Regions from separate parts of the Pseudoalteromonas porphyrae genome, predicted to be linked through region 4. Evidence: predicted binding sites of a transcription regulator. Region 4 holds the regulator's gene; each other region holds the start of a gene.

Region 1 (7,517 bases), on a different contig from region 4:
ATTTGAACCGACGACCTTCGGGTTATGAGCCCGACGAGCTACCAGACTGCTCCATCCCGCGCCTGTGTATTTAAAGTCTATCGACTAGTTAATTTTCACTCTAACCAAGAGTTTACAGTAACCAAATTTTTATAAAAAGTTGGTTGCGGGAGCCGGATTTGAACCGACGACCTTCGGGTTATGAGCCCGACGAGCTACCAGACTGCTCCATCCCGCGCCTGTAATTTCTTTTCAACAGTTTCGTATTGTTTTCGAACCTGTTTCGAAGAGAGCGCTATAGTATAGGAATCATAATATAATGCAAGAGTTAAACCACTTAAAACTGTTCAACCGAACAAAAAGCAATCAAAATACGAATTAAAGTGCTCTTTGATGCGGATTAATCATTTTTTGCCACTCCCAATCAGGGTGCCCCATCACAATGAAGTCAGGATTTTCAGTGCTTTCACGCTGATTATAGGTTAACGGGTTAAATTCGGCATCGGTAATACAACCACCCGCTTCTTCTACAATAATTTGTGAAGCGCCTGTATCCCATTCACCCGTTGGACCTATACGTAAAAAGCAATCAGCTTTCCCTTCAGCAACAATACATGCCTTTAAAGAGCATGAGCCAACTGCAACGGTTGTAAACTGTGCATTTAAGTATTGACTCACCGCTTCAATCTTTTGGCGTCGGCTAACGGCTAAAGTTAGGTTATCAGGGGTAGCAACATTGATCTGCTGCTCTATACCGGCAACACGCTTAAATGCACCATTTTGATAGCTAGCAAAATAAGTGGTTTCTTTTGCTGGCCAATAGATCACACCAAGTACCGGACGATTATTTTCAATCAAGGCAATATTTACAGCGAAGTCACCACTTTCTAAAATAAACTCCCCTGTACCATCCATAGGATCCAGCAACCAATAACGTTGCCAATCTTGCCTATCCGCAAGTGCAGGAATGGGCGTTTCTTCAGACATAATAGGGATATCGGGTGCGAGTGCTTTTAAGCCGGCGACAAGTACATCATTTGCAGCTAAGTCCGCCTTAGTAACAGGGGTATGGTCCGACTTTTCTTGTTGACCGATATCACCATGTTTATAAATAGCCATAATGGCTGCCCCTGCACTTTGTGCAAGTTCAATGCAAGGCTCTAGTAATTTATTCATTGGCAGCTCCAGATTCTAAATGCTTAGTTAATAATAGCAAAGCTGCAACGCTTCGTGCTTCTGTGAAGTCTGATTGTTGTAATAATGACTGCCAATCGGTTAATGGCCACTTAACAACCACTAATGGTTCTGGTTCATCACCTATAAGTGTTTGCGGATAAAGCTGCTGAGCAAATAAAATATGCATTGTTGCATTAAAGTAGCTCGGTGCCATTGATACTACTTTTAATGGTTGGAGTTGCTCAGCACCAAAGCCAACCTCTTCTTTAAGTTCTCGGTTTGCTGCTTGCTCTGGTGTTTCACCGGGGTCGATTAACCCTTTGGGAAAGCCTAGTTGATAATCATTGGTGCCAGCACAGTACTCACGAACTAGCAGCAGTTCATTGTCTATATTTAGTGGCACTATCATTACCGCCCCCCGGCCACCGCCACGGATCCGCTCATATTGGCGCTGCTCGCCATTTGAAAATTTTAATTCTAAGGATTCAACCGTAAATAAACGGCTTTTAGCGACGACTTCGTCACTGAGAATTTCAGGTGGTGTTGGGTGCTTTTTCTGTGTCATCGGCATTAATTTGCTATCATGGCAGTTAGTTTAATCATAAACCCTATAAGTGGAAATTCCTATGCTAAATTGGTCAAAAATCGATACTGTATTACTCGATATGGATGGCACACTCCTTGATTTACATTTCGATAATCACTTTTGGCTAAACGTTATTCCTGAGCAGCATGCTATTGTGCGCAATATTGGTTTGGATGAAGCAAAAGCTGATATTGCAAAACGTTATCAAGCAGTTCATGGGCAAATTCAATGGTACTGTTTAGATTACTGGGAGCAGCAGCTTAATCTGCCAATTATGGAGCTTAAACGCCAAACACAGCACCTTATTAAAGTACGTGAAGATGTGCCTGCTTTTTTAACTGCACTGCGCCAAGCTGGTAAAGAGCTTATTTTATTGACCAACGCGCACCCTGAAAGTGTTATTTTAAAGTTCGAAAAAACAGCCATTGATAATTATTTGGATGGTGTGGTGTCTACTCATCAATACGGTGTAAGTAAGGAGCATCAAAGTTTGTGGCAACAAGTACATGCAGATTTAGAGTTTGATAAACAACGAACACTATTTATTGACGACAGTTTAAGTGTGTTAAAAGCCGCGAAAGAGTTTGGTATTGGTCATTTATTGGCGGTTGCAAACCCTGATAGCAAGCAACCACACAATGAAATTAGTGACTATTTAAATATTACTGATTTTAGCCACGTCCACCCTTAACTCTTAGGGTAACGCGCCTCCAAGCCTTGGTATACAAGCTTTGCAAAATCAGCATGTTCAGTATCAAGGCTTTTAACTACTTCAACTAAATGCTCGTTATCTTCTTGTCCATGCCATTCTTTAATATAGCTACCGTCTTTGTAACCATGATCTTGACGGAAAAAGTTAAGCGTATTTTTACCTACATAACCACGGTATAAATCATCAATATCCATACCTATTTGCACCATGCAACCTGCGAATGCAGCAGCGTTAAAGGTTTTATCTGCAACAGCTGACGCCGCTAGAATTTCTAATGTTTGTTTGAAGTCATCAGCTTGCTGCGGTGCACTTAACTGTTGTTCAAGTTGCTTAGCTAAATCTAAGTAACTAGTTTTACCATCAATGCGTAGCGATAAACCAAAATGAAAAATATCAACAAGCTCTAAAATAACTTGTTCGGTATCTGGAGTTTGCTTTTTCCACCATTTCCAACCGTAATGATCAAGCATTTCAGCGCATTCAACCCAAATAGCACGATTCCACTCAAACCCTTGGCTAAACCATTGGTCATGTACTTTAGTATTCATGGCATTTTGCATTTCTAGCATCACTACTAGTTTACTTAAATTGGCAGACATTTCGATCCCAGTTACTCTATTTAATTACTGCTAATAATACAGATAAATTAAGTTTGATGAAATTGTTTATCTTGCTAGTCTGTCATCTAAGCCGCACGTTTCAAAAATTACCAAGGGAATTACATGCTAAAACCTATTTTATTTGCTTGCTCTATGCTTATAACAGCATCGGTATCAGCTGCAACCGCAACGAATATTGCCTCAGCAGCTGAAAAAGTCAGCCCACTGATGCCTGGACTGACTATACCTGCAACAACATTAAAGAATAAAGATGGTCACAATGTTGATCTTGCTGAGCGTTTTGCAGAAAAAACAACGGTGTTAATAGTGTATCGAGGTGGCTGGTGCCCGTATTGCTCAAAGCAACTTGCGAGTATACAAAAAATAGAAGCTGAACTAGCTGAATTAGGTGCACAAATTATTGCAATCTCACCAGACAGCCCTGAAAAGCTCGCTGAGAGTAAAATTGACACCCCTAATTATCAGTTACTTTCTGACGATAGCCTTACCTTAAGCCAAGCGCTTGGCCTTGCATTTTATTTAGATGATAAAACAGCGACTATTTACCGTAATAAACTAGGGGTGAATTTTGTGTCCCTCGATGGTAAAGCTAAAGTTGCACTGCCTGTGCCTGCGGTATTTGTGGTAGATAAAAAAGGGCTCGTGCATTTTCAATACGCTAACCCTAACTATAAAGTACGTCTGACCGAAAATTTATTACTTGCTGCTGTTAAATCAGTGTCTGAGCAGTAATATAGCCAAATAGCAGAGCCTATGCTCTGCTTACCTTCCTGTGGTAAATTCTTGCCATGAATTAATCAAATCAATAAAGTCTTCAAACCCACAACCACTGCTTAAACCATTTTCTTCAAGCATTAGCTCATCGTCTTGATATGCGATTAAATCTTCAGAATCTTGGTGTAATGCGTGCGCTTCAAAAATAGCTTCGTCTTTATTTAAGATCAAATCAATTTCTTGGCCTTGTAAAGTCAGCGGCTCAAAGCTACTTGCAACTGATGCTATTAATGCTTGTACCATGGCTATTTTTTCTTTACCAATTTCTTCGTTAAGCCAACGGCCTATTACTGCATGTTCGCTGCTAATTTTAATGCGCAGGCCACTGATTGGATCGCGTATAAATTGATATTCCATATATATCACTTATGAACCTATAATTATGCAATTATACCCAAATTGTAAAAGCACAACACCAAAAACAATAATAGCGCCAAAGGGCGCTATTATTAACTTCTAACGTCATGATCTATAGCGAGCGGCATCAATTATCGACCATAAGTAAATAATAGGTACTAGTACAAAACCGATTAATACATAAACAAGCGCATAACTTATAATAATGGCTAGTGCAAAAAAGATAGCCGACAAAATACGTCCTTGCACCAACTGCCCTAAACCTGGAAAAAAGATATTACAAATTGCCGCAATTACATTACCGCCAGAACCTTGATCTGCCATGTTAACCTCAATTATTAATTTAATTTCTTATTAGATACTTACACACATCATGCCAATTATTAAAACCGATTAAAATCAAAAGCTTAAAATAATATAGCATCATTTCTTTTTACCAAAATCGTTATTTTCACTAAATATAAGTCAAATTTACTACGGCAACATTATCATGCGCATGATAGCTTAGCTAAAAAACTCACTAAATAGAATAAAGAACATTTTTTAAATTAACTGTTTATAAAAACAGTATTTTATTTAGCCTAACAAAAACACCTGTTATACTGCCTTCAATATTGATTGAAAAGGCGTGATGATGGACGTTTCAGAATTACTCGATGGCTTAAATGACAAACAACGGGATGCCGTAGCTGCTCCACTACAAAATATGTTGGTGCTCGCTGGTGCTGGCTCTGGTAAAACTCGAGTACTGGTTCATCGTATCGCGTGGTTAATGCAAGTTGAGCAAGCTTCGGCTTACAGTATTTTTGCGGTAACCTTTACTAATAAAGCAGCTAAAGAAATGCGCTCTCGCGTTGAAGAAGCCCTTCAAGCTCCTGTTGGTGGAATGTGGATTGGTACTTTCCATGGCTTATCACACCGTATTTTACGCGCCCATCATCGCGAAGCTAATTTGCCAGAGGCATTTCAGATTTTAGACTCTGACGACCAGCTGCGCATGATCAAGCGCTTATTAAAAGCCATGAATATTGATGATAAAAAATGGCCTGCTAAACAGTTTGGTTGGTATATCAGTGCCAAAAAAGACGAAGGCCTGCGCCCTAAAGATATTCAAGCTTATGACATCAACGAACAAATGATGTTAAAAGTGTATACCGCTTATCAGGAAGCATGTGACCGTGCCGGTTTAGTCGATTTTGCAGAAATTTTACTACGCAGTTTTGAAGTTATAAAAAATAACCCCACCTTGCTTCGCCATTACCAGCAACGCTTTGCCCACATGTTAGTTGACGAGTTTCAAGATACTAATACTATTCAATATGCATGGCTTAAATTGCTGGCAGGCGACACTAATAGTATTATGATTGTTGGCGATGATGACCAAAGTATTTACGGCTGGCGTGGTGCTAAAATTGAAAACATTAAACGTTTTTTAACCGACTTTAAGGCCGAAACTATTCGCCTAGAACAAAATTATCGTTCTACTGCCACCATTCTAAAAGCGTCTAATGCACTCATTCAAAATAACTCAGATCGTATGGGAAAAAGCCTCTGGACTGATGGTAATGATGGTGAGCCAATCTCAGTTTATGCTGCCTTTAACGAATTAGATGAAGCACGCTTTGTTAGTAGTAAATTACGCAGCTGGTTGAACGCGGGGAACGCCCTGCAAGATGCCGCTATTTTGTACCGTAGTAATGCACAATCACGCGTTCTCGAAGAAGCTATGCTCCAAGAAGGTTTAAAATACCGCATTTATGGCGGTATGCGCTTCTTTGAACGTCAAGAAATTAAAGATGCACTCGCATATTTACGCTTAGTAGGTAATCGCCAAGACGATGCCGCTTTTGAGCGAGTAATTAACACCCCAGCCCGTGGTATAGGTGATAAAACCCTGAGCCATATACGCGACTGTGCCCGTAGCGAATCATTACCATTGTGGTACGCCGCTAAAGCGATTGTTGAGCAACAACATTTATCAGGCCGTGCAGCAACCGTTGTTACTAAGTTTGTTGAACTAGTAGAGCATATTGAAGATAAAATTAGCGATCTCACGTTAGAAGAGCAAGCCAAATACGCGATTCAAACATCAGGTTTGATGGCGATGTATCAGGCTGAAAAAGGTGAAAAAGGCCGCGCTCGTGTAGAAAATTTAGAGGAGCTGATCAGTGCCTGTGGCCAATATGAGCTGCCGGAAGATGAAGAGTATAGCTCTCCTTTACAAGGTTTTTTAGCGCACACCTCACTCGAGTCTGGCGATGGTCAAGCACAAGAGCACGAAGATGCAGTGCAAATGATGACCTTACACTCAGCGAAAGGTCTAGAGTTTCCACTGGTATTTATGGTAGGTGTTGAAGAAGGTATGTTCCCTTCACAACAAAGTAATGAAGAGTCAGGTCGCTTAGAAGAAGAACGTCGCCTTTGTTATGTAGGCATGACTCGTGCGATGGAAAAACTGTATATCAGTCACGCCGAGACTCGCCGCCTTTACGGGCAAGAAAAATACCACAGCCCGTCACGTTTTTTACGCGAAATGCCTGAGGATTGCATTGAAGAAATTCGCATTAAAACACAAGTATCACGCCCACCTGCATCAGGACGTTTTAGCTCATCAGTAAGTCATGCCACATTTGAAGAAAGTGGTTTTAACTTAGGCCAACATGTATTACATGCAAAGTTTGGTATGGGAACAGTTATTAACTATGAAGGTAGTGGTGCACAATCTCGCGTACAAGTGAATTTTGATGATTTTGGTAGTAAGTGGTTAGTAACTGTTTATGCACGACTACAAGCTATTTAACTCGCTACTACAAAATACTCTAACGCAACTTGCCTATGCTAAGCATAGGCAGTTGCTCTTAATTACTGGCGAACAAAATTGGTGTTATCAGCAAGCTAATGAATTACTCAACCAACTTAACAACCCGCATGTAAAAGTATTATCAAACAGTCCTGATCTCACAAACAGTGTTTGGCCCGAACATACTCACCAGATTCTCGGCCAAGAATTTCAACATGTTATTTATGATGGGTTTAGTGGGTTAGTACCTGATAAGTTTGCAGCCCTCAGTGGCACTGTCCAGGCTGGCGGGTTGTTTATTCTACTGTTGCCTGAGCTTAATGAGTTACACCATTGGTGCGACCCTGCACTTACTGCGTTTCAATCATTTGAAACGCAGCAACAATACAGTTATTTTAACCAACGCTTCGCACGTTTACTCTGTAACGATCTATTACTGCATTTGAGCCAACAGACAGGCTGGCAGCAATCACCTAACACGAGTCAGCTAGCTGGTAAAATAGACTTAACTGA
Region 2 (7,517 bases), on a different contig from region 4:
ATGAGTAATTAAAGGCACTTTATTGCTGATTGGTTTTAAAAAGATCCCGGTGCTAGATATTGACTCAATTTTAAACCCATCACTTTGTATATTTAAATTGTCTAATCGCCAACTTCGTTGTGTACCTGTGGTGTCAATAACTTCAGGTGAGCTAAGTATCGGGGTTAACAACCCTGATTCATCAGTTTTAAATTCTAAAGGAAACCACAACTGATAGTGACCGACCTCAGCGAGTAAAGTCAACTTAGCATTAATAAATAGATTCGCTATTTTAGCCGGAATATCACTTTGCACAGTCAGGCGTTTATTTGCAGGTAATTGCTGCTTGGCTTGGCCTTTAAATAAGTTTGATAAAAACTGTTGTTCATCACTAGAAAAGTCCACGCAGTACCTCCTGTACATAAAATAGCAACTTGTTATAAATAACGACTTATTACCCTAATTTAGGCTTTAATAAGTCGGCATGTTTAAAATGTTGTTATATTTTTCAATACAATACGACAGTGTTTAACAGTGCTCGTGTAAGCTTAAAACTCTGCGGGCTAAGTAAACACTGTCACCAAAGCATGTTTAATTAACGGCGTACAAAATAAAAACTTGAATTTTATTTGAAAACATAAAATTATCGGAATAGCTATTATTCACTCTTCATAAAGCAAATTAATGAGGATGCAAAGAATAACGGTGAAATAGAAGTGAGGGGAAATATAATTGGTCGGTATGGAGAGATTCGAACTCTCGACCCCTGCCACCCCATGACAGTGCGCTACCAAGCTGCGCCACATACCGATTTTCCATGCAATATACCCATATTTTATAAAAAATCAATAACCTTTTGTTTGTTTGAACATTTATTGAACTTAGTTAATAACTGTATAGTGGCAAAAGGTTACTTTTCTAGCCACATTTTGATCGATTTATACATAATGTCACGTAATATAGGTTGTGCAGTTTTGTTAGGGTGTATATTGTCGTTTTGCATCAGCGTTGGATCGCCTGCAACATTGAGTACAAAAAAGTCCATTAAGTGGCTGTCAGTTGCGGTGGCGACTTTTTCAAAACTACCTGTAAACTGACTGGTATAACGTGGGCCGTAATTAGGTGGAATGTGTATTTCCATAATAGCTATATTGGCGTCAGCTTGTTTGCTTAGGTTTACCAATTGGGTGAGGTTTTGCTCAAGCCTTTTTATTGGAAAACCACGTAAGCCGTCGTTACCGCCAAGTTCAATAAGTACGTGACTTGGCTGAAATTCATTTAACAATGAGTCTAAACGTCTTAGTGCACCGCCAGTGGTTTCACCACTGATACTGGCATTGATAAGTTGGATGTTTAGTTGCTCTTTGTCGTACTTATCTTGTAACAATTTAACCCAGCCTTGCTCTTGTTTTAGACCATAAGCGGCGCTTAAACTGTCACCTAAAATTAAAATTGTGTTGTCAGCTGCAGCTGTAAGTGGTTTGATTACAATTAGAAAAACAAATATTAAACGTAGGATTGAATGCATCATATGTCAGCGCTATCTCAAGTAAATATTATTCAAGTTAATGGACTGTCTAAAACGGTAAATACCCTTGAAGGTGAGTTGCCCATCCTCAGCGACATCAGCTTTAATGTCAAGTCTGGTGACTCAGTTGCTGTAGTTGGCACGTCAGGTTCAGGTAAATCGACCTTACTTAGTTTATTAGCTGGACTTGATCAATCAACACAGGGTGAAATAATTCTTGATGGTGATGCTTTGCATACACTTGATGAGGAGGCAAGAGCAGCACTGCGAGCACAAAAAGTTGGGTTTGTATTTCAGTCTTTTATGCTTGTACAAAGTTTAACTGCCCTTGAAAATGTAATGCTTCCTGCGGAGTTAGCGGGCAGCGCTAATGCAAAACAACAAGCGTTACATTTACTTGAAAAAGTAGGGTTAAGCCATCGCATAGAACATTACCCATCACAACTATCAGGCGGAGAGCAGCAGCGTGTAGCCATTGCCCGTGCGTTTATTGGTACGCCTAAAATATTATTTGCCGATGAGCCTTCAGCAAACCTAGACAGTAAAAATGGTAAATTGATTGAGTCTTTACTTTTTGAGCTTAATGAACAACATGGCACAACGCTAATACTGGTGACTCACGATGAGGCACTTGCTGCGAAATGCCAGTATGTTTTGCAAATTGAGGCGGGTAAACTGGTAAAAGATACCAGCGAGGTTCTTGCTGATGTGGGCTAAATTAGCATTAAAACTATTTTTTCGTGAATTTCGCCGTGGTGAACTCACGGTTATTTGTGCTGCCATTGCATTAGCCGTTTTGACTGTACTTACTTTGTCTATGGTTACAGACAGAATAGGCCAAAGTATTGCGCAAAAAAGCAGTGCATTTATCGCAGCGGATAGAGTACTTGCCAGCAGTCACGCTTTACCACAATCGTATTTAGAAAAAGCACATTCGCAGAATTTAAAAACAGCCCAGTTAACTTATTTTGATACCATGTTGTTTGCTAATGATGAAATGCAATTAAGCTCTGTTAAAGCTGTATCGCCTGAATACCCGCTCAAAGGTGAGTTAAAAATTAAGGCTCGTTTAGATGCACAGGTTGAAATTGTAAATCAAGGGCCAAGTGCGGGCAATGTGTGGTTTAGTGAATCTGTTTTTTACGCGTTAAATGTAAAAGTGGGCGACACGGTTGAACTCGGCGCAGCGCAATTTACAATTGAAAAAGTATTAGTGGAAGAACCTGATGCACCTTTTAATATTTTTTCAAGCAGTCGCCGTGTTTTGTTAAATAGCGCCGACATTGAGAAAACGCAAGTTGTGCAGCCTGGAAGCCGAGTGTTCTATCGTCAATTATACGCTGGTGAAGAGTCTGATATTAATGCCTTTTATGCTTGGCTTAAGCCACAAATAAAAGAAAATCAGCAATGGTATGGTGTAAAAGACCGTCAATCTCCTATCGCTAATAGCTTAAATCGTGCTGAAAGCTTTTTATTGTTAGCAGGTTTATTAGGCATTATTTTAGCCGCTGTGGCTATTGCAGTTTCTGCTAAGCGTTATTGTGAGCGACAATACGATCCTGTCGCGATGATGAAGACCCTTGGCGGTAGCCGCGACATGATCCGCAAAATTTACTTATTGCATTTATCAATGGTGTGCGCTTTATCTGTGCTTATTGGCTTGCTCATAGGCTTTGGTTTACAAGATATTGCAGCGAACTATTTAGCTAAATCTATGAACAATACATTACCTGCTGCGGGTATTAAACCTTGGATAACGGCAATTAGTACAGGCGTGATTTGTGCTGTGATGTTCTCAATTAAGCCGTTGTTAGACTTATTTGATATACCGCCGCTGCGAGTGTTGCGTCGTAATTTAGGGGATAGATTACTTGTTAGTAAAGTACATTTAGCCATGTCTGCAATGACTGTGTTTTTATTAATGTGGTTATTTAGTAATAACTTAAAAATTACTGCAATTTTGTTTGTTTCAACATTGGTGCTTATTGGTTTGTTGTTTTTGGTCTCACGGATCATCTTTGGGGGCGGTCGTAAATTAGGTTTACGCCCAGGCAATAGTTGGTCGTTGGCGATTGCATCAATTCAAAAGCGCGCGAATGCAAATTCAGTGCAACTTATTAGCTTTGCATTAGCGATTAAATTACTTTTATTTTTGGTGGTACTTAAAAACGACATGATTGCTGATTGGCAGTCACAATTACCGAATGACGCACCTAATGCATTTTTAGTTAATATTACGGAGTCTGAATTACCCGTAATAACTGACTATTTAGCGCAAAAGAAAATTCAAGTATCAGAGTTTTACCCAACTATTCGCGGGCGTGTTAATGCGGTAAATGGTGAACTTGTAGCGCGTGAAGTATCGTTGCAAGATAATGAGAAAAAAGATGAAGAAGCGCGCTCTGGTATCGGGCGAGAGCTTAATTTAACCTGGTTAACACAATCACCAGCGCAAAATGAGATCATCGATGGCGAGTGGTTTTCTGAAAGTGCGACGGGTGAAGCGTCAATTGAAGAATCAATGCTGGCGCGTTTAGACGTAAAACTCGGTGATACATTAACGTTTTTAATTGGCGCACAATCGTTTGATGCAAAAATAACGAGTGTTCGTAAAGTAAATTGGGCCACCTTAAAGCCAAACTTTTTTATCATTTTGAGTCCGGATGTATTGGCTGATTTTCCTGCGACATATATTTCTTCAGTTCGTATAGAGACGGATCAAAAACGTGACTTTAGTGAATTGTTACGTACTTACCCAACGGTTAATGCTATTGATGTTGATAGTTTTGTTAAACAAATTCAATCGACTATTTCGCAAGTATCATTGGCAATTGGCTTTGTACTTGCCATTGTGGTGCTTTGTGGGGCGCTAGTTTTAATTTCGCAAGTGCAAGCAAGCTTAGGGGAGCGAATGCAAGAAATAGTGATTTTACGCACCCTAGGTGCAAAAGGCCGATTAATAAAAAATGCGACATTATACGAGTTTTTATTACTCGGCAGTGCGGCTGGCTTTGTTGCGGCTCTAGTGAGTGATGTCGCATTATTTATTGTGCAACGAGAAATGTTTGATTTAGCCGGTAAATTACACCCGCATATTTGGATCATCGGTCCTTTAGTGGGGGGCACATTTGTGGCTGTTTTAGGCTACTTTATGATTGCTCGAACAATGCGTAAAAATACCCAAGGTTTACTGCGCTCGCTCGGTTAATATTGCGACTCATTTTATAGTATTAACACAAAAACCCGCAATTGCGGGTTTTTGCATTGACAATGCACTGGTAATTTATACAGTGCTCTGGCATTATTACTTTATTAGTAAGTTATATTTATTGGGCAAGAGCTTGGCTATTATTTTAGGGATTGATCCAGGTTCGCGGTTGACGGGCTATGGGGTCATTGCTCATCAAGGTGCAAAATTTACCTATTTAGGCAGTGGATGTATAAAACTGGCGGATCACGAATTTCCTATTCGCTTAAAAATGATCTTTCAAGGTATTAGCCAATTAATAGCGCAATTTTCGCCAGAACAGTTTGCGATTGAAAAAGTATTTATGGCGCATAACCCTGATTCAGCACTTAAACTAGGACAGGCCCGAGGAGCGGCTATTGTCGGAGCTGCTGTGGCTGAATTACCCGTATTTGAATATTCAGCAAGGCAAATTAAACAAGCTGTTGTTGGCCATGGTGGTGCAGATAAATCACAAGTACAACAGATGGTAAAAAATATTTTAAAGCTGCCAGGTACGCCGCAAGCCGATGCAGCGGATGCACTGGCAATTGCTATTTGTCATGCACATTCTAATCAAAACTTAATAAAGCTAGCGGGCAGTGCCAGTAAAACCGTTAGAGGAAGGCTAAGGAAATAATAATGATAGGTCGATTAAACGGTATATTGGTAGAGAAGCAACCACCTGAGATCTTACTTGAAGTCTCTGGAGTAGGTTATGAGGTAAACATGCCAATGACGTGTTTTTATGATTTACCCAATATTGGTGAAACAGCAATTGTTTACACTCATTTTGTGGTGAGAGAAGATGCGCAGCTATTATTTGGTTTTAATAACAAAACTGAACGCGCTTTATTTCGTGAATTACTTAAAGCAAATGGGGTTGGACCAAAATTAGGCTTAGCTATTTTATCAGGAATGTCGGCTAAGCAATTTGTAACCTGTGTGAACAATGAAGATGCAACTAGCTTAGTGAAATTACCGGGTGTTGGCAAAAAAACCGCAGAACGCCTTGTACTTGAAATGAAAGACCGCTTAAAAGATTGGGGTAATGACTTATTCACGCCATTTAGTGATAATGCAGTAATACAGCCCGCATCAGATGCTTTAATTGCGAATAATGCGGCTGATGATGCAATTTCTGCACTCGTTTCATTGGGCTATAAGTTGGCGCAAGCACAAAAAACGGTTAAAGCGATTAGCAAGCCAGATATGTCTACAGAGGTTCTGATCAAAGAGTCTCTTAAATCAATGTTGTGAGTAAACCATGATTGAAGCGGATCGCTTAATAGATGCCACCGAACAAAGTAATGAAGATGTTGTTGATCGTGCAATTAGACCAAAACTTTTAGCCGACTACACAGGTCAGCCACATGTTAAGCAGCAAATGGAAATTTTTATTGAAGCTGCACGAAGCCGAGGTGAAGCCCTTGATCATTTATTAATATTTGGCCCGCCGGGGTTAGGTAAAACAACATTAGCCAATATTGTTGCCAACGAGCTAGGTGTAAGTATTAAAACAACCTCAGGGCCTGTACTTGAAAAAGCTGGCGATTTAGCGGCATTGCTTACAAACCTTGAAGAGGGTGATGTTCTGTTTATTGATGAAATTCATCGCCTCAGTCCACAAGTTGAAGAGATCCTCTATCCAGCGATGGAAGATTACCAGTTAGATTTAATGATAGGTGAAGGCCCAGCTGCTCGCTCAATAAAGCTTGATTTACCTGCATTTACTTTGATAGGCGCTACAACTCGTGCGGGATCGTTAACATCACCGCTGAGAGATCGTTTTGGTATAGTACAGCGTTTAGAGTTTTATTCAGTGGCTGACTTGTCGACGATTGTGGGGCGCTCTGCGCATTATTTAAATTTAGAAATGTGCGATGATGGTGCAATCGAAATAGCTAAACGTTCACGGGGTACTCCGCGAATAGCTAATCGTCTGTTGCGACGAGTGCGTGATTACACGCAAGTTAAATCAGACGGTACAGTTAATGCCGAGGTTGCAGAGCTCGCGCTTAATATGATTGACGTAGATAAAAGCGGCTTCGATTATATGGATCGTAAATATTTACTCGCGATTATTGAGAAGTTTATGGGCGGGCCAGTTGGTCTGGATAATTTAGCCGCAGCCATTGGTGAAGAAAGAGAAACCATTGAAGATGTAATAGAGCCTTACTTAATTCAACAAGGTTTTATACAACGAACCCCAAGAGGGCGCATTGTGTCAGATAATGCATATCACCATTTTGGCTTACAGCCTAAAAAAGAGTAATATTGGTCAACTTTTGTAGCTTTAGCATGCCTGAAGATACACCATATTCCTACCCGTAATCCCATCTTACATAAAGTAATAAATACTGTGCTCTGATTTGAAGCAGGCATAGTATTTGTTTAATTCCTAATAATAAGTTCACTTACAGTTAAGTTTGCCAGCTATATTGTATACCCTCTGAGAAGTGTGAATATTTGCTGTGGAATACTTTAATATCCATATAATTCAACCAAGTAATTATATTCAGTGCATTAAAATTTAGTTACTAGAATGATAATAATAATAATAATGATAAGGGTAAGGTATTAAGAGTGATTTTATTGCGGGCAAAAAAAAGCCCGCAAAAAATACGGGCAAACAACAAGTTGAAGGAAGTAATCCAGGGAGTAGTTTAAATTCATCAAGTTTTATCAAAATGACTTTAAACTGAGCAACACGAAAAATCAGAATCATATTGCAAAGAACTGGGTGTAATGAAATATTCATTGCAGCGCTAGCTCGGTATGGGA
Region 3 (7,517 bases), on a different contig from region 4:
CGCTCTAGCGCAGTAGAAAAAGGAGTTAATGGTTTCCCTAATATAATTCGAACTCAAGAAGCTATCGATTCAGGATTATGGAATCCATTTGAACCAAGCACCAACACTGAAGCTGCCCTTGCCTATTTTGAAACAACCACTACTCGCTCTGGCGCCTCAACAATGCAATCTATTGACGGCACAATCTCTGGTGAGTTATTTGAGTTGGGTGATGATATGGCCGCAATAGCAATAGGCTTTGAAGCACGTAATGAACGAATTGAAGATAACCCTGACGCACAATTTTTACGTGGTGAAATCTTTGGAACTGAAGCAACACAGGCAAATGGTGAACGTGATAACAAGGCTATTTTTGCCGAGTTAAGCTTGCCTGTACTTGAAACTTTAGAGCTTCAATTAGCATTACGTCATGAAAACTATAGTGACTTTGGCTCTACCACAGACCCAAAAGTTGCTTTTCGCTGGACACCTTTAGATAGTTTGGTTGTTCGTGGTTCATGGGGAACTGCATTTAGAGCGCCATCATTAGTACAATTGCACCTTGGCCGAACTGATGAATCACCAAGCGTTATTGATAAAGAGCGTTGTCGCCAAACTGGCGCTGAAGCTGATTGCGAGCCTACAGAATATACCGCAATTGTTGCTGGTAACCCTGACTTACAACCAGAGACATCAAGTAACTATAATTTAGGTGTTATTTGGCAAACTACTGATAACTTTAGCGTCGGTGTAGATTACTGGAATTATGATCAAGAAGATCTCATTAAGAAAATTGGCGCTCAAAAACTCGTTGACTGCTGTGGTAGCGATCAAGCTTTAGTCCAACGGGCACCAAGTCAAGGTGGTAATCTTGGTCGTATCTTAGTGATCAACGATACATTCGTAAACATAGGCGGGCGAGAAACGGATGGGTTTGATTTAAATCTTAATTATCGTTTAAATACCGATAACTTAGGTGAATTCAAATTCAATTATAATTTAACCTACACGCTAAATTTTGAAGAACAATCGTTTGAAAGTGATAAACAAGGTAATACGAGTATTGTCGCTGAAGACCTTAATGGTGAATTCCAACATCCAGAATTTAGATGGGTTGCAGGGGTTGATTGGAGTAATGAGAGCTGGCTTGCTAATGTTGGTATTAACTATATAAGCGGTTACAACGATTTACCTGATACAAACAATGATCGTTTTGATATTGATTCTTGGACCTCAATCGACACATCAGTCAGTTATGTAGGTTTCGATGAATTAACACTAACTTTAGGTGCATCAAACCTTACAAATGAAGAACCGCCACAGGCACCATCAGATTCTTTTGGCGTTGACAGTAAGACACATAGTGCTATCGGGCGCCAAGCTTACTTTAAACTTGCATACAAGTTCTAAATAAAAGCACATAAAAAACCCGCCAAATTGGCGGGTTTTTTATATTCTAAAACAAAGGCCTAAATTATAGGTCGCCTTCGTTCTCAGAAAGGAACTTAGCAACGCCTGCAGGGCTTGCGTCCATACCTTTTTTACCTTCAGTCCAACCAGCAGGGCATACTTCACCGTGCTCAGTATGAAATGCAAGTGCATCAACCATACGTAGCATTTCATCGATATTACGACCTAGTGGTAAGTCGTTCACTACTTGGTGACGAACGTTACCTGCTTCGTCGATTAAGAATGAACCACGAAATGCAACGCCAGCTTCTGGGTGCTCAACGTCATATGCTTTACAAATTTCGTGTTTAACGTCTGCAACTAATGCATATTGCACTTGGCCAATGCCGCCATCTGCAACAGCAGTGTTACGCCATGCGTTGTGTGAGAATTGTGAATCAATTGAAACACCAATTACTTCAACACCACGTTTTTGGAATTCTTCGAAACGCTTGTCAAAAGCAATTAGTTCAGAAGGACATACGAAAGTGAAATCTAACGGGTAAAAGAAAATAACTGCTTTTTTACCTTTAATTGTTTCGTGAAGATTGTAGCTATCTACGATCTCGCCGTTACCTAATACTGCTGCAGCGGTAAAGTCTGGTGCCTGGCGGCCTACTAATACACCCATTTTATTCTCCAAATATTTGAGTTTGCTTTTAATTGCTTACGCAATGCTTGCCTTTAATATGGCATCAAAAAATGAAATACCAAGGGTTTACATGCATAATTATCCAAATATTCTAGAGATAATAAGCTTAAATAGATAATCGTATTTTTCGATGCAGCCAATCGAAAATATTGAACATATTTTAATGCATAAAATGAACACAAAAAAACCCGCAAAAGCAGGTTTCTTCAATCTATCTATTTTACTGCATTAGTCCATAATATTTTCTGGCATGTCACCACGAATTTTTTGCCATACTTCACCAGTTTGATGACCATATTTACGTAGCAATGAAATTGCGCCATCGTGTTCACGCTTTTCGGCCAGTATAGTTAAGTCTTTATAAAACTGACGCGCTAATTGACGTGTGCCTGGATCAGAGAAGTAATGACAAGCTATTTTAGAGTAAAAACCTCTAAAGCCATTTAAAATTAACACATAAATACGGTTATTTCCGGCAACCGCTAATTCATGGTGAACTTTATAATCATAATCTGCAAATGCTTGTGCGCTATCTTCAAGCTCATCACTTTGTGATAAGATTTCAATCACACGATCTGGTGCATGTTTAATTGCTGCACGAGTATAAATTGCGCTAATATTAGTCCTAGCAGATAATAATTGATCTGTTAGCTCTGGCATTTTATCTTCATCAAGACGCGCAAGCGTTTCTAATATATTTAATCCTGAGGTTTCCCAAAAGTTGTTAACCCGTGTTGGTTTACCATGTTGGATCGTTAACCAACCATCACGCGCTAAACGTTGTAGCACTTCGCGTAAAGTCGTACGTGTAACACCTATTAATTCTGATAACTCACGCTCAGCAGGAAGAATAGAGCCTGGAGGAAAATCACCATTCCAAATTGATTCAACAATGTACTCTTCCGCAAATCCAGCTGGACTTTTAGCTTTAAAAATTCTCATTCAATTCCCACTCGAGTTATCACATTACATCACTTTATAAGTTAACTGACTGATTGTACCAGATGAAGCCAAACTAACAAGTAAAGTCAGTCAGTCAGAACGCCCTCATTTGATTTCCCACCCCAATCTATACTAATAATTAGGATTATCCATAAAAATATAACATCTTGCGTCTTTTACATATTAAAACACAGCGATCACGAAACGCGATATTTTCATCAAAGAATAAATAACAGCGTATAACTTTTTATAGCTACAAGTGATGTTTACCCTTGCGTGTGGTTTAGCGTCTACGTCATAATCTAACTACAGCGTTTTTAATTGGAAGTTTTATGAATTGGTTAGCTAATTTAGCACAGCAACGTACTCCATGGATATTATTGGCAGTGACTGCATTTATCTTTGAAATTGTTGCGTTATTTTTTCAATATAAAATGGGCTTAGAGCCTTGCATTATGTGTATATACCAACGTACTGCAATGCTGGGATTATTAGTTGCCGGATTAATTGGCGCCATTAAACCAAGCCATTTTATCTTTCGGTTTTTAGGTATTGTGACGTGGGCAACAGCCAGTATTTGGGGCTACCTGATCGCACGTGAGCACATTGATATGCAAACAACGACTGACCCATTTGCTTTTAGTTGTGAATTTGAGCCGAATTTCCCGCTGCCTTTACACGAATGGATACCAAATTTTTTTGCTGCAACCGGTGATTGCGGTAATATTGATTGGGAATTTTTAGGAATGAGTATGCCTGCTTGGATGGAAGTGATATTTGCAGCATTCAGTATTGTATTAATAACTGTTGTTTTCGCTCGTTTAATCATTAAGAAGAGTCTATGATGCCTGCTTTTTTATCAAGCCAGTTACCTCAACTTAAGCATCTAAAAGTGCGACAGCGACAAGATATAATCGCAATAGCACTTAGCATGCTAAGCCCAATGCAAAAAATCAGTCTACGTATCGCTAAGCTAACTCTATTAATTCCATTGTTTTTCTCACTCGTTTATATTGATGGCTGGCTGATGATACTTGCATTAATTGTCACAGGTATAAGTTATCCAATATTGACAACGCCCGTCGAAATACAATTTTCAAAACCTTTTTTAGCCGAGGCTATTAAACTATATAATAAAGAGAAACAAGGCGAGCAATAGCTCGCCTTTGTAATTAAAGCGTTACTTTTCCTTCTAATTTTGCAACGATTTTGTCACCAATACCTTTAACCTGAGTAAGCTCACCTAGTGATTTAAATTTACCCTGCTTAGTACGGTAATCAATAATAGCCTGCGCTTTTGATTTACCAATACCTGGTAATTGAACCAATTGGTCAACGTTTGCTTGATTAATATTAATAACCTCAGCTTTTTGAGCAATTTTAGCTGTAGCAGGCTTATTATCGACCGCATAACTTGGCAAGGCGACTGCAAAACCAAATAATACGACTATTAAAGTTAAAAACTTCATGTTTCTCCTCCATGATGTCCATTCGTGGACTCAGTTAATAGTTGATAAAGCGATCTCACTTTTTGACTGATTTTAATTAAAGCCATACTGAAAAAGTGTGACCTTTTAAATAAAGTAAATAGCGTCCACCTTGTCAACCGTACCGATAATAAAAAAATAAAAATGTTCACTTGCAAATAGCCGGACAAACATTTACTGTACATAAAAACAGTAATCAATCAAGGTGAATTATCATTCACCAAGCAAGTTGGCAGGAGAAATCATGGCTGTTGTTGTTAAATATGTTGTAGAAAGAAACGGAGTCGAGCGTATGACGTTTACTACTAAAAAAGAAGCTGACGCGTATGACAAGATGCTCGATATCGCTGAATCACTTGAGGCGATGCTAGAAAAGGTCGATGTGCCTTTAAGCGAGCAACAAATTGAATCGCTCGCACTTGAGATTGCAAAAAGCAAAGATGATTTCATGAATGTTTTGAAAGGCGCAAAAGAAGTACCAATTAAGGCTTCATCTGCTAAATCTAAAAAAGAAGCAAGTAGCGTTACTGATCTGAAAAACACAGAAGAAAAAGCAGCCAGTTAACGTTTAGCTAAAATACAAATAAAAAAGGAGCTAATTAGCTCCTTTTTTATTCTTAATTACACATTATGATTAAAGCGATTTCTCGACATCATCAAACAATAGCGTAATTTTTTCACTCGGCGCTGCTGTTGTTAAGCTTACAGCAACAATTGCAATACTTGATAAAATAAACCCAGGAACAATACCGTAAATTAACTTACTGATATGTTCACCATTAACCTCTATCGGCGCATAAAACCACACTAACACGGTTACAGCACCGACGACCATACCAGCTAATGCGCCCTCAAAGTTCATTCTTTTCCAATATAAACTAAATAGAACCAGTGGACCAAATGCAGCGCCAAAACCAGCCCATGCGTTGCTTACTAAGTCTAAAATAGAACTATCTCTATCATACGCTAAGTAAATGGCACAAATAGCAACTAAAGCAACACTAATTCGCCCTACTAATACAAGCTCTTTATCTGTGGCATCTCGACGAATAAATGTCTTATAAAAATCTTCTGTTAACGAGCTTGAGCTCACTAATAGTTGCGAAGATATTGTACTCATAATTGCCGCTAATATAGCGGCTAATAAAAAGCCTGCAATAAGTGGGTGGAAAAGTAATTCAGATAAAACAAGAAATATTGTTTCTGGATCATCAACAACGATGCCATTTTCATAGGCATATGCAGCTCCACATAAACCCGTAGCTACCGCACCTAACGCTGCAACTATCATCCAGCTCATACCTATACGACGTGCGGTAGGCATATCTTTGACGCTTCGAACAGACATAAATCTAACAATAATATGCGGCTGGCCAAAATAGCCTAACCCCCATGCCATTGCTGATATAATACTCACCAAAGAACCTGCCCCAATCCATTGCAGCATTTGCGGGTTAATACTGTTAAGTGTTGATGTTAAAGGCTGTTCTAGTAATGTATAAGTTACCGTAGGTACTAAAATTAAAGCAATGAACATAATACAACCTTGTACAAAATCAGTCAGGCTTACCGCTAAAAACCCACCGAACAAAGTATATAAAACTACAACACCTGTTGTAATATAAAGTCCCATTTCATAACTTAAACCAAATGAACTTTCAAATAATTTACCACCAGCCACTACACCTGATGAGGTATATAAAGTAAAGAAAACAATAATCACAACCGCAGACACTACTCGCAGTAAGTTACTGTTGTCGTTAAAACGATTTGAAAAGTAATCTGGGATAGTAATAGAGTCATTCGCTTTTTCAGTATAAACACGTAATCGCGGTGCGACCAAAAAGTAGTTTAACCATGCGCCGATAATTAAGCCTAACGCAATCCATGTACTGCTAAACCCAGTAACAAACATAGCGCCAGGTAGCCCCATCAAGATCCAGCCACTCATATCTGATGCACCTGCAGATAATGCAGCTACACTTGGTGATAAACTACGACCACCAAGCATGTAACCCGACACATCGCTGGTTGACTGTTTATATGCATACAAACCAATGCCGAGCATTACAATAAAGTATGCTGCCAAAGAAATAATCATTCCAGTTTCCAAATTCGCCTCCGATAAAGAAGTTTAAATCAGGCATTTAATCCTAATAATGACTCGCAAATCAATGCTATAAATAAGACATTATTGGTGTAAAAACCAACCTAGTGCTTGACTATATCATGCTAAGGGTAAATAACTCCAATTAGTACGACTAATCTAGCAACCATATGAGAACATTCTGATTTTTTGTGAAAAGCAGTAAATTTAGTGTATATCAATGGAAATTAATGACTATTTACCCTAGGATAAGATCTATACACTGGTACACACCAATACTATAGGTTTAATTTTGAAAATATAGTTAATGCTATTTGCTATGTTTTACCTTATATTGCTGATGTAATCGTTTAACTGATGTGGATCTGTTGTTTATGTATTTTTATGCTGCGCGCCAACCAATTCTAGACCGTGAAAAAAAACTTGTAGGTTACGAGTTACTATTTCGTGATGGCGTTGATAATGTATTTCCCAACATCGATGGCGATGAAGCGACCTCGCGACTAATTGAGGGCAGCCAGTTTAACTTTGGTTTAGAAGATTTAACCGATAACAAACCTGCTTTTATAAACTTTACACTCGACACATTGCAAAAAGGCTACCCTACTCTATTAGGCAAAGAACAAATTGTGGTCGAAATATTAGAGACAATTCAACCAGGGAAACGTTTACTTTCTTTAGTCAAAGACTTAAAAGAAAAAGGCTATACCTTAGCGCTTGATGATTATATTCACCAGCCTGTATGGCGTCATTTTTACCCTTTTATTGATATCATCAAAATCGACTTTTTGACCTGTGAACTTGATACTATCCATGAAGTTATTGAAGCAATTAAGCCATTCCCACAAATTAAATTATTGGCTGAGAAAGTCGAAACATACGAAAAGTATCAATTAGCACT
Region 4 (7,517 bases):
GATGCATTTGCTTCCAACTCAAAACTCCCTGCTCTTGTAGCTCGGCTATTTGTGTTAGCTGTAGTGCTTTTTTTTCAGCTCTTTGTAACTGCCAATACCCCAAACGTAAGCACACTAAAATCACAATCACCACCACGCAAAGTATGATAATTGAGCTAAGCTTTTGTTTACGCCATAAAATTAACTGCATAAAGGTGACCCAGTGATTATTAAAATTATTATCGTACTGTTGCTACTATTTATACTTTTTAACTTGTTCCGAGCTTTATTTATTATGGTCTCAGGTAAAGCGGATGGACGGCCTATGTCTCACTATTTAGGCCGTCGTGTATTATTTTCTGTTGTTGTATTAGTGATTGTAATTGCAGCGTTAAAGATCGGTTTTATCCACAGTAACGCATCGCCTATTCACAAAATTACAGCACGTATACAAATATAAATAAACACAGCCATACCACATCAACAAAATGCCAATACCAAGCAGCCGCTTGAAAAGCAAAATGTTTATCCGGGCTAAAATGGCCTTTAATAATTCGAATTAGAATGACCAATAATAAAACCGTACCTAAGGTCACATGCAGGCCATGAAAACCGGTCAGTAAAAAGAATGTATTGCCGTATACACCAGCATCTAAGGTCAACCCAAGATCTTGGTAGGCATGAATATACTCTTCAACTTGTAGGCCTAAAAAGCAAACTCCTAGCGCAACCGTTAATGCCAAAAATACCTTTAATGGTCCGCGCTTATTATTCTCCATTGCGACATGTGCAAAATGCAAAGTGACCGATGAGGTGAGTAATATTAATGTGTTGATCAGTGGCAACCCCTGCCAACCCATGGCTTGTGTTGTACCTCCTGCTGGTGTTGTGACTAATGGCCACATAGCCTCGAAGGTTGGCCATAGCACCTCATTGGTCATTGCATTATTACCCGCTCCACCCAACCAAGGCACAGATAGGATACGGGCATAAAACAATGCACCAAAAAACGCCATAAAAAACATCACCTCAGAGAAAATAAACCAACTCATACCTTGACGAAAAGAGCGATCCATTTGCGCTGAATATAAACCCTTATCAGACTCTTCAATGACATTTTTAAACCAACTAAATAACATAAACAACAACACGCCAATGCCTACATAGAGAATATAATGACCATTGCCACCTTCATTCTTAGCCTGCATCACAGTAAGCGCGGCACCCACTGCAATAAAAAACATTGCAAATGCACCGACTATTGGCCACGGACTTTGCGCGGGCACATAGTATTTTTCGTGATTTTTATCCATTTTATTTGCTCCTAAATAGCGATTAGTTTGGCGGCCTAATTACTGGCGACTAACTGCTTGCTAATATCAAACACGGTATAAGATAAAGTTATTTCTTCCACATCATCAGGGAGTTCCGTATCAACATAAAAAAGTAATTTAAACTCAACCTCCTCCCCTGCTTTTAAGGGCTGTTGATCAAAACAAAAACAGGCCATTTTATGTAGATACTTAGCTGCTTTACCTGGCGATACCGACGGCACAGCTTGCATTACTTTATCTTCATTACTGATATTTTTTGCTTTGAATAACACCTCACGCATAGCACCAGGTTTAACAACCACACTATATTCATGTGATTTCACCTTAAACGGCGCGCCACTTTGTGCATGCGTAGTAAAGCTCACATCTATTTCACGCTTTTCATTTATATGCGTGCTTTGCTTTGCTTGCTCTAGCGAGGGCTTACCATTAAGCCCTGTAACATCACAAAAAACGTCGTACAACGGCACCATTGCAAACGCAAAAGCAAACATGCCTAGGCATATTAAAACTAAGCGTTTAAGTAACGGTGCATGACTCATTACTTAATCTCCGGTGGGGTTTCAAATGTGTGATAAGGCGCTGGAGAAGCAACCTCCCACTCAAGACCTTCAGCACCATCCCATACTTTTGCCGGAACTTTGTCGCCACCGCGTGCGCATTTATACACCACAACAACAAACAGCAATTGTGAAAGGCCAAAAGCAAAGCCGCCAATACTAATAATCGCGTTAAAATCGGCAAATTGCAGCGCATAATCAGGGATCCGACGTGGCATACCTGCAAGACCAACAAAGTGCATTGGAAAGAACAGCACATTCACACTCACTAACGACAACCAAAAGTGCCATTTAGCCAAAGTGATATTAAACATATTACCCGTCCATTTTGGCAGCCAATAATAAGCCCCCGCCATGATTGAGAAGACCGCACCTGTCACTAATACATAGTGAAAATGTGCCACCACAAAGTAAGTGTCGTGATATTGAAAATCTGCAGGGGTGATTGCCAACATTAACCCTGAGAAACCACCAATCGTAAACAACACAATAAAGGCGATGCTAAATAACATGGGTACTTCAAAGCTAATCGAACCCCGCCACATAGTGGCTACCCAGTTAAATACCTTAACGCCCGTTGGCACCGAAATCAGCATGGTCGCATACATAAAAAATAGCTCCCCAGCGACCGGCATACCCGTCGTAAACATATGGTGCGCCCAAACAATAAAGCTCAACAACGCAATTGAGGACGTCGCGTAAACCATAGAGGCATAGCCAAATAGCCGCTTACGCGAAAAGGTAGGTACTATTGTTGAGATAATACCGAAGGCCGGTAATATCATGATGTACACCTCAGGGTGCCCGAAGAACCAGAATATGTGTTGGAACATCACCGGATCACCGCCCCCAGCCGCGTCAAAAAAGCTGGTCGCAAAGTATTTATCCGTCAGGACCATAGTCACGGCACCTGCCAATACAGGCATTACAGCAATAAGTAAAAATGCCGTTATTAGCCAAGTCCATACAAATAACGGTAGCTTCATCCAAGTCATACCTGGAGCTCGCATATTAACAATGGTCACAATGACATTGATTGCTCCCATGATTGAGCTAATTCCCATGATATGCACAGCAAACACAAAAAACGCGGTGTTATCGTTACTGTATGTAGTAGAAAGTGGTGCATAAAATGTCCAACCAAATGCAGGGCCACCACCAGGCATAAATAATGAGGCTAATAGAATTAAAAACGCGAATGGTAAAATCCAAAAACTCCAATTATTCATTCGAGGTAACGCCATATCTGGCGCACCGATCATCAAGGGCACCATCCAGTTTGCCAGCCCTGTGAAAGCAGGCATAACAGCACCAAATACCATGATCAAGCCATGTACTGTAGTCATTTGATTAAAGAAGTGAGGATCAACTAATTGTAGTCCCGGCTGAAACAACTCAGCGCGTATAACCATCGCCATCGCGCCACCAATTAAAAACATGGTCAACGAGAAAATTAAATATAAGCTGCCAATGTCTTTATGGTTAGTTGTGTACAACCAACGCTTAAACCCTTTTGCAGGGTGATGATGTCCGCCGTCATGATGCCCAGCTTCATTATGTTGTTGCTCTGTTACGCTACTCATTATTTAGCCTCCGAAGTTGCATCAATCGCGGCTTGTATTTGACTCGGTTGAATCACATCCCCAGTATCATTACCCCATGCATTACGTTTATAGGTAACGACAGCTGCCAATTGCTTAATTGATAACTGCTTAACAAATGCTTGCATCGCAGTACCTGGGCGACCATTAATCACCACATCAATATGATCATTAATATCCCCCAACACCACAGGATTACCTTTGAGCGCAGGAAATACACCTGGTAAACCCATTCCTGTTGGTTGATGGCATGCGGCGCAACTAGCCATATACACTTGCTCTCCCAACACCATTAACTCCTCTTTAGGGAGGGTTTGGTCAAGCAGGGCTGCATCTGCTGCTGCTGCCGTTTTTTTGGCTTGCTTCGCTTGTTGCAACCAATCGGTAAACGCTTGCTCAGACTTAGCCTCAACAACAACAGGCATAAAACCATGATCTTTACCACATAGTTCAGCACACTGACCTCGATAAATTCCCTCTTCATTAATTTTGGTCCACGTTTCATTGATAAAGCCAGGGTTTGCATCTTTTTTAACAGCAAAATCAGGTACCCACCAAGAGTGGATAACATCGTCTGAAGTCATCAAAAAACGTACTTTTTTATTAATTGGTAATACCAATGGTTTATCAACTTCAAGTAGATAGGTGTTTGTTTTATCTGCTTGGTTGGAAATTTGATCTTGAGGGGTTGATAGAATAGAGTAAAAAGCAACGTCTTCACCCATGTATTCATAATGCCACTTCCACTGCGACCCCGTAATTTTAATGGTCAAATCAGCTTTGCTGGCATCTTCCATCGAAATTAGAGTTTTAGTAGCGGGTACCGCCATAGCGATTAAGATTACAAATGGTATTGCCGTCCAGAGGATTTCTACTTTTGTACTTTCATGGAATTGGGCAGGTTTTGCCCCTTTTGATTTTCGGTGATGGATTAGTGCCCAAAACATAACCGCGAACACAATTACACCAATCACACAACATATAATAAATATTGTCATGTGCAGTTGATAAACATCATTACTTATATCTGTTACGCCCTTTCGCATATTAAATTGGCTATTTGCCAATACTTGCTGCGGTAGAACAAACAATATAAGCCACAAGGTAGAGCTCAGTTTACCCATGTGACGACTCCTTTGAATGCTATTGCAAAAATGCAAAGCGAAAAGGCGGCACTGCTATTAAATCGCGCCAATTCGTTTATTGTTATTTTAACTGAAAGTTAACAATTTATTTATGCCACAGGCATAAACACACTCATTAAAGAGCAATTGTTAATACAGTGTATTAACCAATTAGTTAAAAAATGAACAATTAGCAAGTTTTAATGGCAATTAAATTTTATTTTACTGCAAAAATAACAACTAAAAATCAGCGCGTTATTTTCCAAAGGAAGGTAATATTAAATAGCTAAAAGCAGTGGATAAGTAGGGGTAATAAGGCTTTGAATGGTACTTACAAGTGTGGGTTCTAATATATTAGGGGTTAAAAAATGTAAAGCATCAAACTTCAGCTATTTGATGCCACTCTATGAAAAAGTTATTACATCCAATCGGCGTTACGAATAACACCAACAGCCAAACCTTCTATATTGAAAGATTCATGCTCTAGATCAACTTCAATTGCGCAGAAGTCATCATTTTCAGCATGTAAGAAAACTTTTTTCCCAGCTTTTTCAATACGCTTAACGGTTACATCATCATCAACACGTGCCACCACTACTTGGCCATTTTCAGCCACTTGAGTACGATGTACAGCTAATAAATCACCATCCATAATGCCAATATCTTTCATACTCATGCCCTGTACACGCAGTAAAAAGTCAGCAGCTGGCTTAAATAACAGCGGATCAACTTGGCAATGGCTTTCAACATGTTGCTCAGCCAATATTGGTTCACCCGCGGCCACCCTACCAATAAGCGGTAAACCTAGTTGCTCTGGCTCATCTTCTTCAACCAGTTGAATACCTCGGCTTGCACCAGGTTTCATTTTAATTACACCTTTTTTAGCAAGTGCTTTTAAATGCTCTTCTGCCGCATTTGCACTTTTAAAACCTAGCGTCTGCGCAATTTCTGCACGCGTTGGTGGCATGCCTGTATCTTTGATAAAAGCTTTAATAAGTTCGAGAATTTGAGCTTGGCGATTCGTTAATGGGCGCATACAACTGGGTTTCCATACAGTACATTTAACTGTGAGTATATACAGTTATATGAAAATCGCAAATTTAAATTGGCTTAAATAAAACCATAAATATTGATTGAATTTATTAGTATGAAGTTACCGATATGAATGTTAAAAAGTATAAAGTAAATTTAAACCCATTGGAGAATATGAACATATGAGTATTTGGTATCAACCTATCACCCTTGAACAATGCAAAAATCTTGATAACGGTATAAGTGGACAAGGCACATTAATGAAAACCATGGGCATTGAGATTAGTGAAATTGGTGACGATTACCTCGTTGCAACTATGCCAGCCATCCCTGAGCATCATAACCCAATGGGAATAGTGCACGGTGGTGCTAATGTTGTTTTAGCTGAAACCGTCGCCAGTTATGCCGCTAATTTTGTGGTCGATTTCACAAACTTTTACTGCGTTGGACAAGAGATCAATGCGAACCATTTAAAAGCATCACGTAATGGCACGTTAACAGCAATAGCTAAGCCACTGCATTTGGGTAAGCGAACATCAGTATGGGAAGTAAAAATAACCAACAGCCGAGGTGAATTATGCTGCGTATCGAGGATGACCGCAGCAGTTGTTGAGCGTAAAATTAGCTCTGAACAGGATAAATAGTAATTTCAACACCGGCACCTATTGCAGATATGCGTAACAAGGTATCAACCTGTAATGCTTGATTAAAGCACTTTGGCGAGGTACCTGATTCAAAGCCAAGATCAAAAGTACGCTTTGAGCACGATAACCATTGTTTTAATGCTGCACGCGAACACGACTCTATTAACTCGCATAAGTGATTAATCGCCTTATCAGGAGAGGTTACTTCTCCTTTAGATTCAATGCGTGCAAGCTGTCGGTACTCATCTTTATCATAATGTAAAACCACAGCACTCTTTTTTAAGTCTGCAACTAACAGGCTAATATCTTGTTTGGATTCAAGCTCAAGATCTACATTTAAAAATTGAATTTCCGACATTATTTCTCTTTTATCTCACATTAAAAACAATGCAAACTTTAACCTATTTTTGCTTTTATACCAAATAATCTATCCCCAAGTCACCTCAAGATACATAATTCAACGTTTTATCTAAGCTAAAATCTACATGCGACAATTTGCCACATTGGCAAACCGAGTATAGCTTATAAAATACCGCGCTGAAAAATAATAACAAACAGGTAGTAATATGAATAAACGCATTTTTAAACACGCTCGTAAATTTCACAAATGGCTCGGGTATTTACTAGCAATTCAAATTTTTGCCTGGTTGTTAGGTGGTTTAGTAATGAGCGCAATCCCTCTTGAAAAAGTGCACGGTAAGCATCTTGCAGCACGCTCAATTAATAACCCATTTAATCAAGCCGATTACCCTACCTCACTTGATAATATTGTCTTGCAAGTTCCACAGCCAACTCAAATAACTTATAGTCATTTTTTAACCACCCCAATAATTACAGTGAATAACAGCGAAGGTGAGCATAGCTTTAATGGCCTTACTGGGCGCCCGCTTTTAGCACCGAGTAAAACCCAAATTATTGCAAATGCCTACGCTCATTTATTAATAGAAGCAAAAGTTAATAATGCTGTAATACTAACAACAGGCCCTCGTGAGGTGGGTTATAAACAAAATATTTGGCAAGTAACTTTTGATGACTCCTTTAGCACAACGTTATATCTATCAGCAGATAATGGAAACGTTATTACTGTACGCAGTACTATTTGGCGTATTTTTGACTTTTTTTGGATGCTACATATTATGGATTACGACGAACGAGAAGACTTTAATAATCCATTACTGATCAGTTTTTCTGCCTGTAGCGTGTTATTTTGTATCACTGGATTTATTTTACTACTACAAAACTT

Evidence for each region. The regulator LexA, encoded in region 4, represses DNA repair genes until DNA is damaged. The targets are predictions, from matches to a motif close to TACTGTATNNNNATACAGTA.
Region 1: uvrD (DNA helicase II) is a predicted target of LexA. The motif match lies at 4,755-4,774, and genes of this name have one in related genera.
Region 2: ruvC (crossover junction endodeoxyribonuclease RuvC) is a predicted target of LexA. The motif match lies at 4,781-4,800, and genes of this name have one in related genera.
Region 3: ADS77_RS08635 (YebG family protein) is a predicted target of LexA. The motif match lies at 4,685-4,704, and genes of this name have one in related genera.

The regions. Positions count from the first base shown of each region.
Region 1 covers NZ_LHPH01000025.1:4,396-11,912, reverse strand. The annotation lists tRNA gene ADS77_RS17520 (tRNA-Met) at 1-61, opposite strand, end outside; tRNA gene ADS77_RS17515 (tRNA-Met) at 141-217, opposite strand; gene cysQ (3'(2'),5'-bisphosphate nucleotidase CysQ) at 358-1,155, opposite strand; gene nudE (ADP compounds hydrolase NudE) at 1,148-1,720, opposite strand; gene yrfG (GMP/IMP nucleotidase) at 1,782-2,432, shown strand; gene ADS77_RS17495 (dUTP diphosphatase) at 2,429-3,052, opposite strand; gene ADS77_RS17490 (peroxiredoxin-like family protein) at 3,176-3,805, shown strand; gene ADS77_RS17485 (YacL family protein) at 3,836-4,204, opposite strand; gene ADS77_RS17480 (hypothetical protein) at 4,310-4,528, opposite strand; gene uvrD (DNA helicase II) at 4,839-7,004, shown strand; gene ADS77_RS17470 (GNAT family N-acetyltransferase) at 6,982-7,517, shown strand, end outside.
Region 2 covers NZ_LHPH01000026.1:61,122-68,638, forward strand. The annotation lists gene ADS77_RS18140 (hypothetical protein) at 1-384, opposite strand, end outside; tRNA gene ADS77_RS18145 (tRNA-Pro) at 713-789, opposite strand; gene ADS77_RS18150 (arylesterase) at 890-1,510, opposite strand; gene ADS77_RS18155 (ABC transporter ATP-binding protein) at 1,511-2,224, shown strand; gene ADS77_RS18160 (ABC transporter permease) at 2,214-4,715, shown strand; gene ruvC (crossover junction endodeoxyribonuclease RuvC) at 4,849-5,373, shown strand; gene ruvA (Holliday junction branch migration protein RuvA) at 5,376-5,993, shown strand; gene ruvB (Holliday junction branch migration DNA helicase RuvB) at 6,001-7,008, shown strand.
Region 3 covers NZ_LHPH01000007.1:345,440-352,956, reverse strand. The annotation lists gene ADS77_RS08665 (TonB-dependent receptor plug domain-containing protein) at 1-1,389, shown strand, start outside; gene ADS77_RS08660 (peroxiredoxin C) at 1,454-2,059, opposite strand; gene fadR (fatty acid metabolism transcriptional regulator FadR) at 2,309-3,022, opposite strand; gene dsbB (disulfide bond formation protein DsbB) at 3,355-3,867, shown strand; gene ADS77_RS08645 (hypothetical protein) at 3,864-4,181, shown strand; gene ADS77_RS08640 (ComEA family DNA-binding protein) at 4,195-4,491, opposite strand; gene ADS77_RS08635 (YebG family protein) at 4,754-5,074, shown strand; gene putP (sodium/proline symporter PutP) at 5,144-6,622, opposite strand; gene ADS77_RS08625 (EAL and HDOD domain-containing protein) at 6,991-7,517, shown strand, end outside.
Region 4 covers NZ_LHPH01000022.1:36,187-43,703, reverse strand. The annotation lists gene ADS77_RS16545 (SURF1 family protein) at 1-190, opposite strand, end outside; gene ADS77_RS16540 (DUF2909 family protein) at 203-439, shown strand; gene ADS77_RS16535 (cytochrome c oxidase subunit 3) at 417-1,292, opposite strand; gene ADS77_RS16530 (cytochrome c oxidase assembly protein) at 1,328-1,855, opposite strand; gene ctaD (cytochrome c oxidase subunit I) at 1,855-3,456, opposite strand; gene coxB (cytochrome c oxidase subunit II) at 3,456-4,598, opposite strand; gene lexA (transcriptional repressor LexA) at 5,017-5,634, opposite strand; gene ADS77_RS16510 (PaaI family thioesterase) at 5,813-6,274, shown strand; gene ADS77_RS16505 (hypothetical protein) at 6,252-6,632, opposite strand; gene ADS77_RS16500 (hypothetical protein) at 6,841-7,517, shown strand, end outside.